Regions from separate parts of the Paenibacillus sp. NPDC058174 genome, predicted to be linked through region 1. Evidence: riboswitches for the same ligand, from Rfam matches in the RefSeq annotation. Region 1 holds a riboswitch; each other region holds the start of a gene.
The links. Region 1 has a riboswitch for cyclic di-AMP ahead of ACFVVF_RS06800 (APC family permease). Riboswitches for the same ligand answer to the same signal wherever they lie in the genome.
Positions count from the first base shown of each region.

Region 2: another riboswitch for cyclic di-AMP. It lies ahead of ACFVVF_RS20485 (hypothetical protein); the one in region 1 lies ahead of ACFVVF_RS06800 (APC family permease).
Region 3: another riboswitch for cyclic di-AMP. It lies ahead of ACFVVF_RS12605 (KamA family radical SAM protein); the one in region 1 lies ahead of ACFVVF_RS06800 (APC family permease).

Region 1 is NZ_JBHVUY010000001.1:1,492,517-1,495,793, forward strand. Features, by position in the region: gene ACFVVF_RS06795 (DUF2627 domain-containing protein) at 1-17, shown strand, start outside; gene ACFVVF_RS06800 (APC family permease) at 76-1,902, opposite strand; cyclic di-AMP (ydaO/yuaA leader) riboswitch at 2,051-2,222, opposite strand; gene ACFVVF_RS06805 (alpha/beta fold hydrolase) at 2,456-3,277, opposite strand, start outside.
Region 2 is NZ_JBHVUY010000004.1:278,228-281,504, reverse strand. Features, by position in the region: gene ACFVVF_RS20490 (MFS transporter) at 1-881, opposite strand, end outside; gene ACFVVF_RS20485 (hypothetical protein) at 985-1,617, opposite strand; cyclic di-AMP (ydaO/yuaA leader) riboswitch at 1,741-1,889, opposite strand; gene ACFVVF_RS20480 (cupin domain-containing protein) at 1,951-2,412, opposite strand; gene ACFVVF_RS20475 (ABC transporter ATP-binding protein) at 2,592-3,277, opposite strand, start outside.
Region 3 is NZ_JBHVUY010000002.1:223,410-226,686, forward strand. Features, by position in the region: gene ACFVVF_RS12595 (sensor histidine kinase) at 1-235, opposite strand, end outside; gene ACFVVF_RS12600 (response regulator transcription factor) at 372-1,097, shown strand; cyclic di-AMP (ydaO/yuaA leader) riboswitch at 1,146-1,285, shown strand; gene ACFVVF_RS12605 (KamA family radical SAM protein) at 1,429-2,598, shown strand; gene ACFVVF_RS12610 (hypothetical protein) at 2,748-3,092, shown strand; gene ACFVVF_RS12615 (hypothetical protein) at 3,111-3,277, shown strand, end outside.

The DNA of each region.
Region 1 (3,277 bases):
CTAAGCCGCAAGCTTAATATGTACGTTAAAAAAACGGATCGCAGACTTTTGCTGCGGCCCGTTTTTTTGTTTGCTTTATTTCTTTAAATGATAAGGAACTGTCGTTACGATAACGTCCCGCCTGAACAGCAAGTGAGCCCGCAGCAAAAAGCTGGATTGGTTGTGCAAAATGTTATGCCATGCCTTCTTCGGAATGAACTGCGGAATAATGACTGTGACCTGATAGTTCGCTTCTCCCGCTTTGCGCTGTACCGTATCGATAAATTTAGTCAGCGGCTCGATCAGGCTCCGATAAGGGGAATGCAGTGTAACCAGCCTCACATCGGGCTGCCACTTGCTCCATTTCTCCTCAAAGATCGCTTCCTCCTCCCGCTCAAACGGAATGTGGACGGCAATAATTTGATGCGCAGACAATGATTTTGCATAATTTAAAGAATTTTCGACGACATGAGTAATTCCCGCTACGGGCACGATGATGACATTGCCTTCAATTGGAATAGCCGGCTCGCAGGTCGTTATCCGCAGCTGATCGGCAACAGCCTCATAATGCTTTCTAATCCGGTAAAAGAACCAGAGAATAAGCGGCAGGAACACCAGAATCGGCCAGACTTGACCGAACTTCGTCAGAAAAAACATCAGGCTGACGAGTAAGCTGATTAACGCTCCCGTCGTATTGATAATGAACTTCGGCACCCAGCCGGCTGGTTTTTCCCGCAGCCACTTCACCATCATGCCCGTTTGCGACAGGGTGAATGGAATAAACACGCCTACTGCATAGAGCGGAATCAACTGATCGGTACGTCCCTCGAATGCCAGAATAAGCAGAATCGAGAGCAGTCCCAGACTAATGATGCCGTTGGAATAGCCCAACCGGTCTCCTCTAATCGTGAACATTCGCGGAATAAATTTATCCTTCGCCAAGTTCACAGCCAGCAGCGGAAACGCTGAATAGCCGGTGTTGGCCGCCAGGATCAGAATTAAAGCTGTCGTTCCCTGGATGAAGTAATACATAAAGTGGCGCCCGAATACCTGCTCGGCAATATCCGATACGACGGTTACTTCCACCCTCGGGCTAATGCCGTAATAATAGGCCAGAAAAACAATGCCCGAGAGCAGAATAGCCAGCAGCGAGCCCATGGCGATTAGCGTTTTGGCCGCATTATTCGGTGACGGCTGTTTGAAGTTCGGAATCGCATTCGATATTGCTTCAACACCGGTCAAAGCCGAGCTGCCGGAGGCGAATGCTTTTAAGATAAGGAATAATCCAATACCGGCAACCGGCGTTCCAATTGCAGTATGCAGCTCCGGTGACACTTGACCCGTCAATATTTTAAAGAGGCCAACGCCAATCAAGATCAGCAATGCTAATACGAACAAATATACGGGATAAGCTAATATGGATGCGGATTCCGTTACGCCCCTCAGATTAAGCGTCGTAATGAACAGGACGAACAGAATAGCAATGGGCACGTTGTAAGGATGCAGGCTTGGAAAAGCCGATGTAACCGCATCTGTACCCGCCGATACGCTGACGGCCACGGTCAATATATAGTCGACAAGCAGCGAGCCGCCGGCAACAAGACCGGAGAACATCCCGAGATTGTTCTTGGATACGACGTAAGCGCCTCCGCCATGCGAATATGCGAAAATAATTTGCCGGTAAGACAAAATAAGAGCGAGCAGCAGCACCAGCACGCCGATGGCAATCGGAATCGAATACCAGAAGGCTGCAGCGCCTACTGTCATGAGTACGATCAGGATTTGCTCCGGCCCGTAAGCGACAGATGACAGCGCGTCTGAAGATAAAATAGCGAGCGCTTTTGTTTTGTTCAGCTTTTGCTCGCCCAATTGTGTTGATTTTAACGGTCTTCCAATTAGAAATCGTTTAAGGGAAGATAGCACTTCTTTCACCGCCGCATAGTTTAGTTTTTTTATAATTCCCTTTACCTGAATGAACAATCCAGAGCGCGCCATCCCCCAATCGACGTATCCCTTTTTTTGCATACAAAAAACACAGGCAGGAAGCCTGTGTTTTTCACACCGGTTCACAACCCTCTCTCATTCAACGCTGACGAAGTTAGCTGACGGATTCGGACGGCGAGAGTCGCCCTACCCCATGCTGGTAAGCATAAGGATTCACCCCGTATGGCACAGCTTCAAATGAAGCCGCATCATGATTGGTTCCCCCGTTTTCCTGAACGGAAATTTAGCGATTAGAATTGAACCCTATTCGATTGATTACGGACTAATATTACGCCTGCAGCCAACTAATGTAAAACCTGCTTTAATTCGTTTTTCGTTCAATTCGGATTAGAAAGCATACGGAAAAGCGCTTACATACTAATGCCGCGCTCCAAAGCTCCAATTATTGCGATTTCTCGCAGTCTATGAACAACGCCGCCGGGTTCGGGAGTATTCCATCCATCCCGAACCCGGCGGCGCAATCCGCTAGCGGTTATTTTGTCCGTACCGTTTCCTTCTCATTAAGCGTTTTCAAATAGTTTGCGATCACACGGGACAACTGATCCGGCGCCTCCACCAGACTCATATGCGCGACGCCTTCAAACGTATTTTCCGAAATATGCGGGTAATCGTACGTCGACTTGTAGGCGCCCGATTCCGTCAGGGAAAATGTCGCAATCGGTGAAATAACATCATCCTTTGCACCCGCGACCAGCAATATCGGAAAGTTCGCTTTCGCCAGCACTTTGCTTCGATCCGGACGCTGCATCATCCCTTCAAGCGTATGAATCGCCCCCTCGGGCTTCATCCGCTTGCCTGCCCTAATGAATTCATCCACATCCTCTTGCTTTTCTTCGCGCTTTGATTCCAAAAACAGCTTCGGAATGAGCTCGCTGATATAGGCAGCGATTCCGCCTTCGCGAATTGTATCAATATCTTCCAGACGCTTCTGCTTCATCGTCTCCGAATCCGGAAGTGCTGTCGAGTGAATGAGACCAAGTCCTGCAAGCCGGTGGGGATACTGGTCTGCAAAGGCAAGCGTAATATACCCGCCCAGAGAATGGCCAAACAGTGATGCTTTGTGTATGCCGAGCTTGTCCATCAGGCATAAAACATCGTCTGCCATCAGTTCCATTGTATAAGCACCTTCAGGGGCGGTTGTCTCGCCGTGGCCGCGAAGCTGCGGCATAATAATGCGATAGTTATCACTTAACAAAGGACAAACTTTATGCCAGTAACGAGAAGAACCGCAGAAGCCGTGCAGTAAAATAACCGTTTTTTTGTTGCCGCTGCCGCACTCTTCATAGACCATATC
Region 2 (3,277 bases), on a different contig from region 1:
ACGGCTGAAGGGAATAACACCCAGAACCGGCCTTTCCGGTCAAACAACGGGCCGCTGACGAACCGGATGAGTACCTCGCTGATTGCAACGACGAGGAAGAAATAGCCGATATTGGCCAGTCCCTTTTCGATGCCGAACAGCGTAATAAAGCTCAGCAGGCCGCCAAAAGCGAAGCCTACCATCATGCCGAGCAAGGACGGGAACAGCGCCTTCCTCTCCACGACATCATGAACCCATGATTTTTCGGAGCCAGCAGCGGTCTCTCTGATCGCCGCTTCAGCTTCCCGCTCCTTGGCGTTAGCCTTGATCTGCGCCTGTCCTTCAGGAGATAGCCGGACGAATAAGGTGAAGAACAGCGACAGCAGCAGAATAACGACTCCGAAGCCAAACAATCCGCCGTAGCTGTAATGGTCGAGCAGCCAGATGCCAAGAAACGGACCTAATGAGAAGGAAATTGCATTACCTGTCGCAAAAAAGCCCATTCCTTCACCCCGGCGCGAAGCCGGGATCACATCGGATACGACGGTTCCGAACATCGTCGTCGCCAGTCCAAAGCCAATGCCGTGCACGACACGGAGCAGAAGCAGGACGGACAACGTACCCGCGACATAATAGCTCGCCATTCCGATCAAGCAAATAATGACGCCAACGAGCAGCAGCCCCTTTTTGCCCAGCCGCTTCATCCCCGCCCCTGTCAATGGACGGGATAGAACGGCGGCAAACGTAAAGAAGCCTAGTATCAAGCCGATTTGCGACTCTGTGCTGCCTTGGTCTGCCGCAAAAATCGGCAATGTAGGCAGCAGCATTTCGATCGCCATAAAAAGAAATAAATTCGAGCAACACAATAAAATGAAGTTTTTCGTCCATAAGGACTCGCGCATGCTGTAAAATCCCTTCGACTTTCGTTATGAATTTGGAAAGCGTACCCCGCTTCCCAGCTAAAGACCATCATAACGCAGCCAAATCCCGCTGTAAATCAACGTTTTACATGAAAGCGGCTCCATCCCCTACCCTGCCATAGGGCTCGCTGCCCGGCAATTCATCGAACCATATGGCGTCATCCGGACAATCCAGCATCATGAAATGTCCCTCGCGGCCGTACTTCGAATGATGATACTTTAAATAAGCCTTGCCATTGTCGATCGACACAATCTCGATCTTGCCGGAGCTGTGATACATAACGAGCTTTAGCGGGCTTCCGCCGGCGGAGATGAGCGCCTTCGCTCCCTCCACGACTTGAAAGGCGCGTTTCAAACGAACGGAAGCCTCTCTGTCGCCGCTTTCGGGACGCTGAATAAACACCAGAGCCGGCGTTACGCCGATCCAGGCCAGTTGATTCAGCATATGCGCCAATTGAAACGGGTCGTCATTGATGCCTTTCAGAATGGGGGTGTGATTGACTAGAATGACGCCGGCCTGATGAAGTACTTCCAGGCTGACGCGTGCCTCAGGTGTCAGATCGCTAGGACGATGGAATTGCGTGGTCACTTGAATGCGGGTGCTGTCCGGAAACTCCCCCCTGCCGATGGCTTCAACCAGCTCTGCGAGCTGCGAATCTCCCTCCAGCAAGACCGGATTGCCATTGTTCAAAGTAACCGAATATTGGGGCTGCGGCATACAAACTCCTCCTTAAAAAAGAATTTGTGGTGCACGCTTCACCAGCGGGGGTCGATAAAAACACAAAAAGACCCTTACAATCCTAAGGTTTGCAAGGGTCATAAACATTCGTATTCATACATGAGATGACCCATCCACTGCTGACGAGGTTAGCTGACGGACTCGGGTAGATGGTACCCTAAGGCTGATGCATGGCATCAATACCTATTCGCCCCACTTGCATTTGGTTCCCCCGCTTTCCGGCAATGCCGGAAATTAAGCGTAATCTAATTTTAAAAGATGCCCAAACCATTTGTCAAACGATCCGGCAAATTCCAGCCAAAGCCTATAATTTTAGCGCTCGATCAGCTTGAAATCATCATAATGGAAGCCCGGAGCTACAACGCAGGATACGAATACAGGCTCGTCCCCCAGCGGATGCGACATTTGCCATTCTCCTGCCGGTACCAGCGCTTGCGGCTGCTGGCCATTCAGAACATCGCCGCCCAGCATAATTTCCTGGCGGGTATGCGGCGCATCCTCTGTGCCCCCAAGCGTAAGCTTCATTGGGCCGCCGGAATGCCACAGCCACAGCTCGTCCGAATGCACTTTATGCCAATCGGAGAATTCATCAGGATGCAGCAGGAAGTAAATCGAAGAAGCTGCAAAACGAGGTCCCGAATAGGGCTCGCCGAGCACCTGATGCGGAATTTCAAAAGATGCTTTCCATAGCTCCTTGTACCAGCCGCCCTCTACATGCGGCTTTAATCCTAAAGCTTCAACCAAAGGGGACAGCTGTTTAACCGTATTGCTCATATGATCTCTCCTCCCAATCTCTTTCTAAAGCTTCGTTACTGCTTCAAATTTTATACCGAATGCCGAGAAATCGTCAAACGAGCGGCATTGCATCTCACGAGAAGGCTTAATAAAAAACCTGCTCCTAGCCGCCCCTGAGACGGAAGCGATAGGAACAGGCTTTTTGGCATTTGTATCCGTTACGCTGTACCAAACTGTGCCTGATGAAGACGGCTGTATACGCCGCCGGTAGCCACCAACTCGTCATGCCGCCCTTGCTCGGAAATACCTTCTTCCGTTACGACGACAATGCGGTCGGCATTCTTGATCGTTGCCAAGCGGTGGGCGATAACGAGCGTCGTTCTGCCAACGGAGAGCTCCGCCAGCGACTGCTGAATCGCCGCTTCCGTCTCGGTGTCCAGCGCCGAGGTCGCTTCGTCCAATATAAGAATCGGCGGATTCTTCAAGAACATCCGGGCAATCGCCATCCGCTGCTTCTGGCCGCCGGACAGCTTCACGCCCCGCTCGCCGACGACCGTATCCAGCCCGTTCGGCTGCGCAGCAATGAATTCCTCCAGCCGTGCCCGGCGTGCCGCTTCCCTGATCTCCGCCTCGGAAGCGTCCAGCTTGCCGTAGGCGATATTTTCACGGATCGTGCCATGGAACAGGAACACATCCTGCTGTACGATGCCGATCTGCTTGCGCAGCGATTCCATCGTCACTTCGCGAATATCATGCCCGTCGACAGAAATGCTGCCGCCGTCCACCTCATAGAAGCGAGGCAGAAGACTGCACAGCGTCGTCTTCCCTGCACCGGAAGGCCCCACGAAGGCGACCGTTTCGCCTGCCTTAATCGACAAGCTGATTCCGTTTAATACCTTATCTT
Region 3 (3,277 bases), on a different contig from region 1:
TGCGGGGAGAAACAACCTGTTCATACTCCAGCATGCCTTCCCGGTCGGGCAATACTTGCATGGAATTGTTGCCTTTATAGTGTCCATTGCCGTCCGTAAGCCGGATTAAGGAAGCGTCGCCGGAGAACGGTTTCCATTGCGGAATAAATACCAGCCACAGTGCCGTCAGCGCAATGAGAAATAATAATATGGTGGCTGCAAACACCCGGTTGTGTTCTGCCAATGTTTTTCTCATGGTGAGGCCTCCTGAGCATTCGATGTTTTCTACTATTATCCTAGCATATTCTATTTTAATCGACAGCAATCTGTCATAAAATGTTGATAGGATCACTGTGATATTGTAGAGATACCGTCTTTAGGAGGTTAACCATATGAGGCCAAAAATCATCTTCGTCATTGAGGATGATCCAGATGTTCAGAGTATCGTGACATCTTTTCTTCAGCATGAGGGTTACACGGTTCGAAATGCGTTATCCGCTGCAGAGGCGTTCCATTTGTTTGCTGCGGAGGAACCGGATTTAACCATACTCGACATTCAATTGCCGGACATGGATGGCGTCACCTTTTGCCGTCATATCCGCACGCATTACCGGAGGCCGATTCTATTCGTGACCGGCAACCGGGAGCAGGAGTATAAAGTGAATGCGCTCCTTTCAGGAGGAGATGATTTTATTCAGAAGCCGTTTGATCCGCTCGACCTGCTGCTGCGGGTGAAGGGGAATTTGCGGTGGAGCGATCTTCTGCCCCCGGCAGCCTCTATTCCAGAACCGGATAGGGACGTGCTGGAATATCCGGGACTTCGCATCGATCTCAGACGTATGACCGTCACAGTTCGTGAAGAGCTGGTTACACTTCTTCCGAAGGATATCAAGCTGCTTACGACGCTGGCCAGCCATCCCAATCAGGTGCTCCATACTGAGCAGCTCTACAGGCTTGCGTGGCGGGACGAGAGCAATTTCTCTAAAGATACGGTCAAGGTGCACATATCGAAGCTGCGCAAAAAAATCGAAGAGAACCCTTCCTCCCCCAAGTTTATTTTGACAGTCGGCAGTCTCGGCTATAAGTTCAATCCTTACGGGGCCCTTGAGCCGGTATAAGTACCACACCATCTAGCGGCTTTGACTTATTGGCCTGCAATCGCTTACAATAAAGCTACGCTTAGTTTTCGGCCGCACCCGGCCGAGAAGCGGGGGAACCAGTCAATTGGGGCGAATCATTTGCGAATGTAGGGTACCATCTTACCCGAGCCCGTCAGCTAACCTCGTCAGCAGTGGATGGGTCTGCTTCAAATTGAATGTGATCAACCAGAGACCCTATTTTTTAAGGGTCTCTTTTTGTCTTTTTTTGGACCCTGCTGGCGGCACACTGGCTTCTTGACACAAAAGGCTCCCTTTATTCTCACCCTATGGGACGAAGGAGAGAGATACAGTGCAGAAGGTACGGTACATTACGGATGTTGCAAAAATGGACAATTTGTCCGAGCACGAAAAAGCCGTTTTAAAGCCGATTACGGACAAATTCGTTTTTCGCGTCAACGATTATTACCTCCAGTTAATCAATTGGGATGATCCTCATGATCCGATCCGCAAGCTCGTTATCCCCAATGAAGGGGAGCTGTCTGAGTATGGACGCTGGGATGCTTCGGACGAGGATACAAATTATGTCGTTCCGGGATGCCAGCACAAATACAGGACGACGGCGCTTCTGATCGTCTCTGAGGTTTGCGGCTCCTATTGCCGCTACTGCTTCCGCAAGCGGTTGTTCCGCAATGACGTCAAGGAAGCGATGTCGGATGTAGCTCCGGGGCTTGCTTATATTGCGCAAACTCCTGAGATCAGCAATGTGCTTCTCACTGGCGGGGACAGCCTCATTCTGGCAACCTCCAAGCTGCGTACAATTATTGAAGGACTCCGAAGCATCGATCATGTCAAAATCATCCGGCTCGGCTCCAAAATTCCGGTATTCAATCCGATGCGGATTTATCAGGACGAGGAGCTGCTGGAGCTGATTCGCACCCATTCGACGGAGGAGAAGCGGATTTATGTCATGGCGCATATTAACCATCCCCGTGAAATTACGCCAGAAGCTAGAAGAGGGTTCAAGGCGCTGCATGACGCAGGGGCGATTGTCGTGAACCAAACTCCGGTGCTTAAGGGCATTAACGATGATCCGGCCGTATTGGGCGAGCTGCTTGACCAGCTGTCGTGGGCAGGCGTTACGCCTTACTACTTTTTCGTCAACAGGCCGGTGGCCGGCAATCGCGAATTTGTGCTTCCGCTAGAGCGGGTGTATCAAATTGTAGAGGAAGCGAAGGCAAGAACTTCCGGTTTGGGCAAAAGAGTGCGCTTGTCCATGAGCCACACCTCCGGCAAAATTGAAATTCTGGCCATTGATAACGGCAAAGCCTATCTTAAGTATCATCAGTCAAGAGACGATAATTACGGGCAGTTCATGGCGCTCGATTGTCCGCCCGATGCCGAATGGTTCGACGACCTTCCCGGCAGCGAGCAATACTGGACGAAGCCGGTCAAGAAGAACGATGCGATCATTTCCGTTAATGAAATGGAGCGCAGTCCTAGTTGTGCGGCAGCTGATTAATAGAGCCGGACAATAAAATAGTAGCCTTTTGGGGAGCAGCAAAGTCATTTTAGGACTTTTGCTGCTTCTTTTGTTTTCCAATTATTGATAAAGTGGTAAACTGAAAGGTGAATTGTAGCAAATTGGAAGAGAAACTGGAGAGATTAGAGATGGATCGAAAAATAGTAGTCAAACTGACGAATCTAATTGGATATACGGCCAGCATATCGACGATTTTATTATGGATTATTTTTGTATGGGTGAATCCTTATGGTCCAGGGCTGGAAAAAACGAGTGCATTTATTACCTTTATGATGCTTGTGCTTCCTGCCGTTATTTTTGGCACGGGTCTCATGCTGGAGAAAAGCATGATTTTGCTGGCAGCATATATTTGGAGTTTTCCGTATAGCATGTATATGGTAGTTACGCCGGGCGTGTTTATGCTGTTTGGCATGACCAGCTTCATCTATTTCATCTGTTTTATGATGTATCGGCTTCGCGGCGTCAAATATTAAGAGGGAGTTGCATCTAAGGTGTTGAAATCCAGACACACAGCAGCAGTTATATTGATACTGGCCGCTATTATTTTATTGTTTAGTATTTTCTCTTTAGTGAAGAAACAAGAGGCAGTCCAGAATAAAATCGACAGGACCTTCATCGAACAGTTATCTAATGTAATAACCGGGTTTAGTATGAAGTT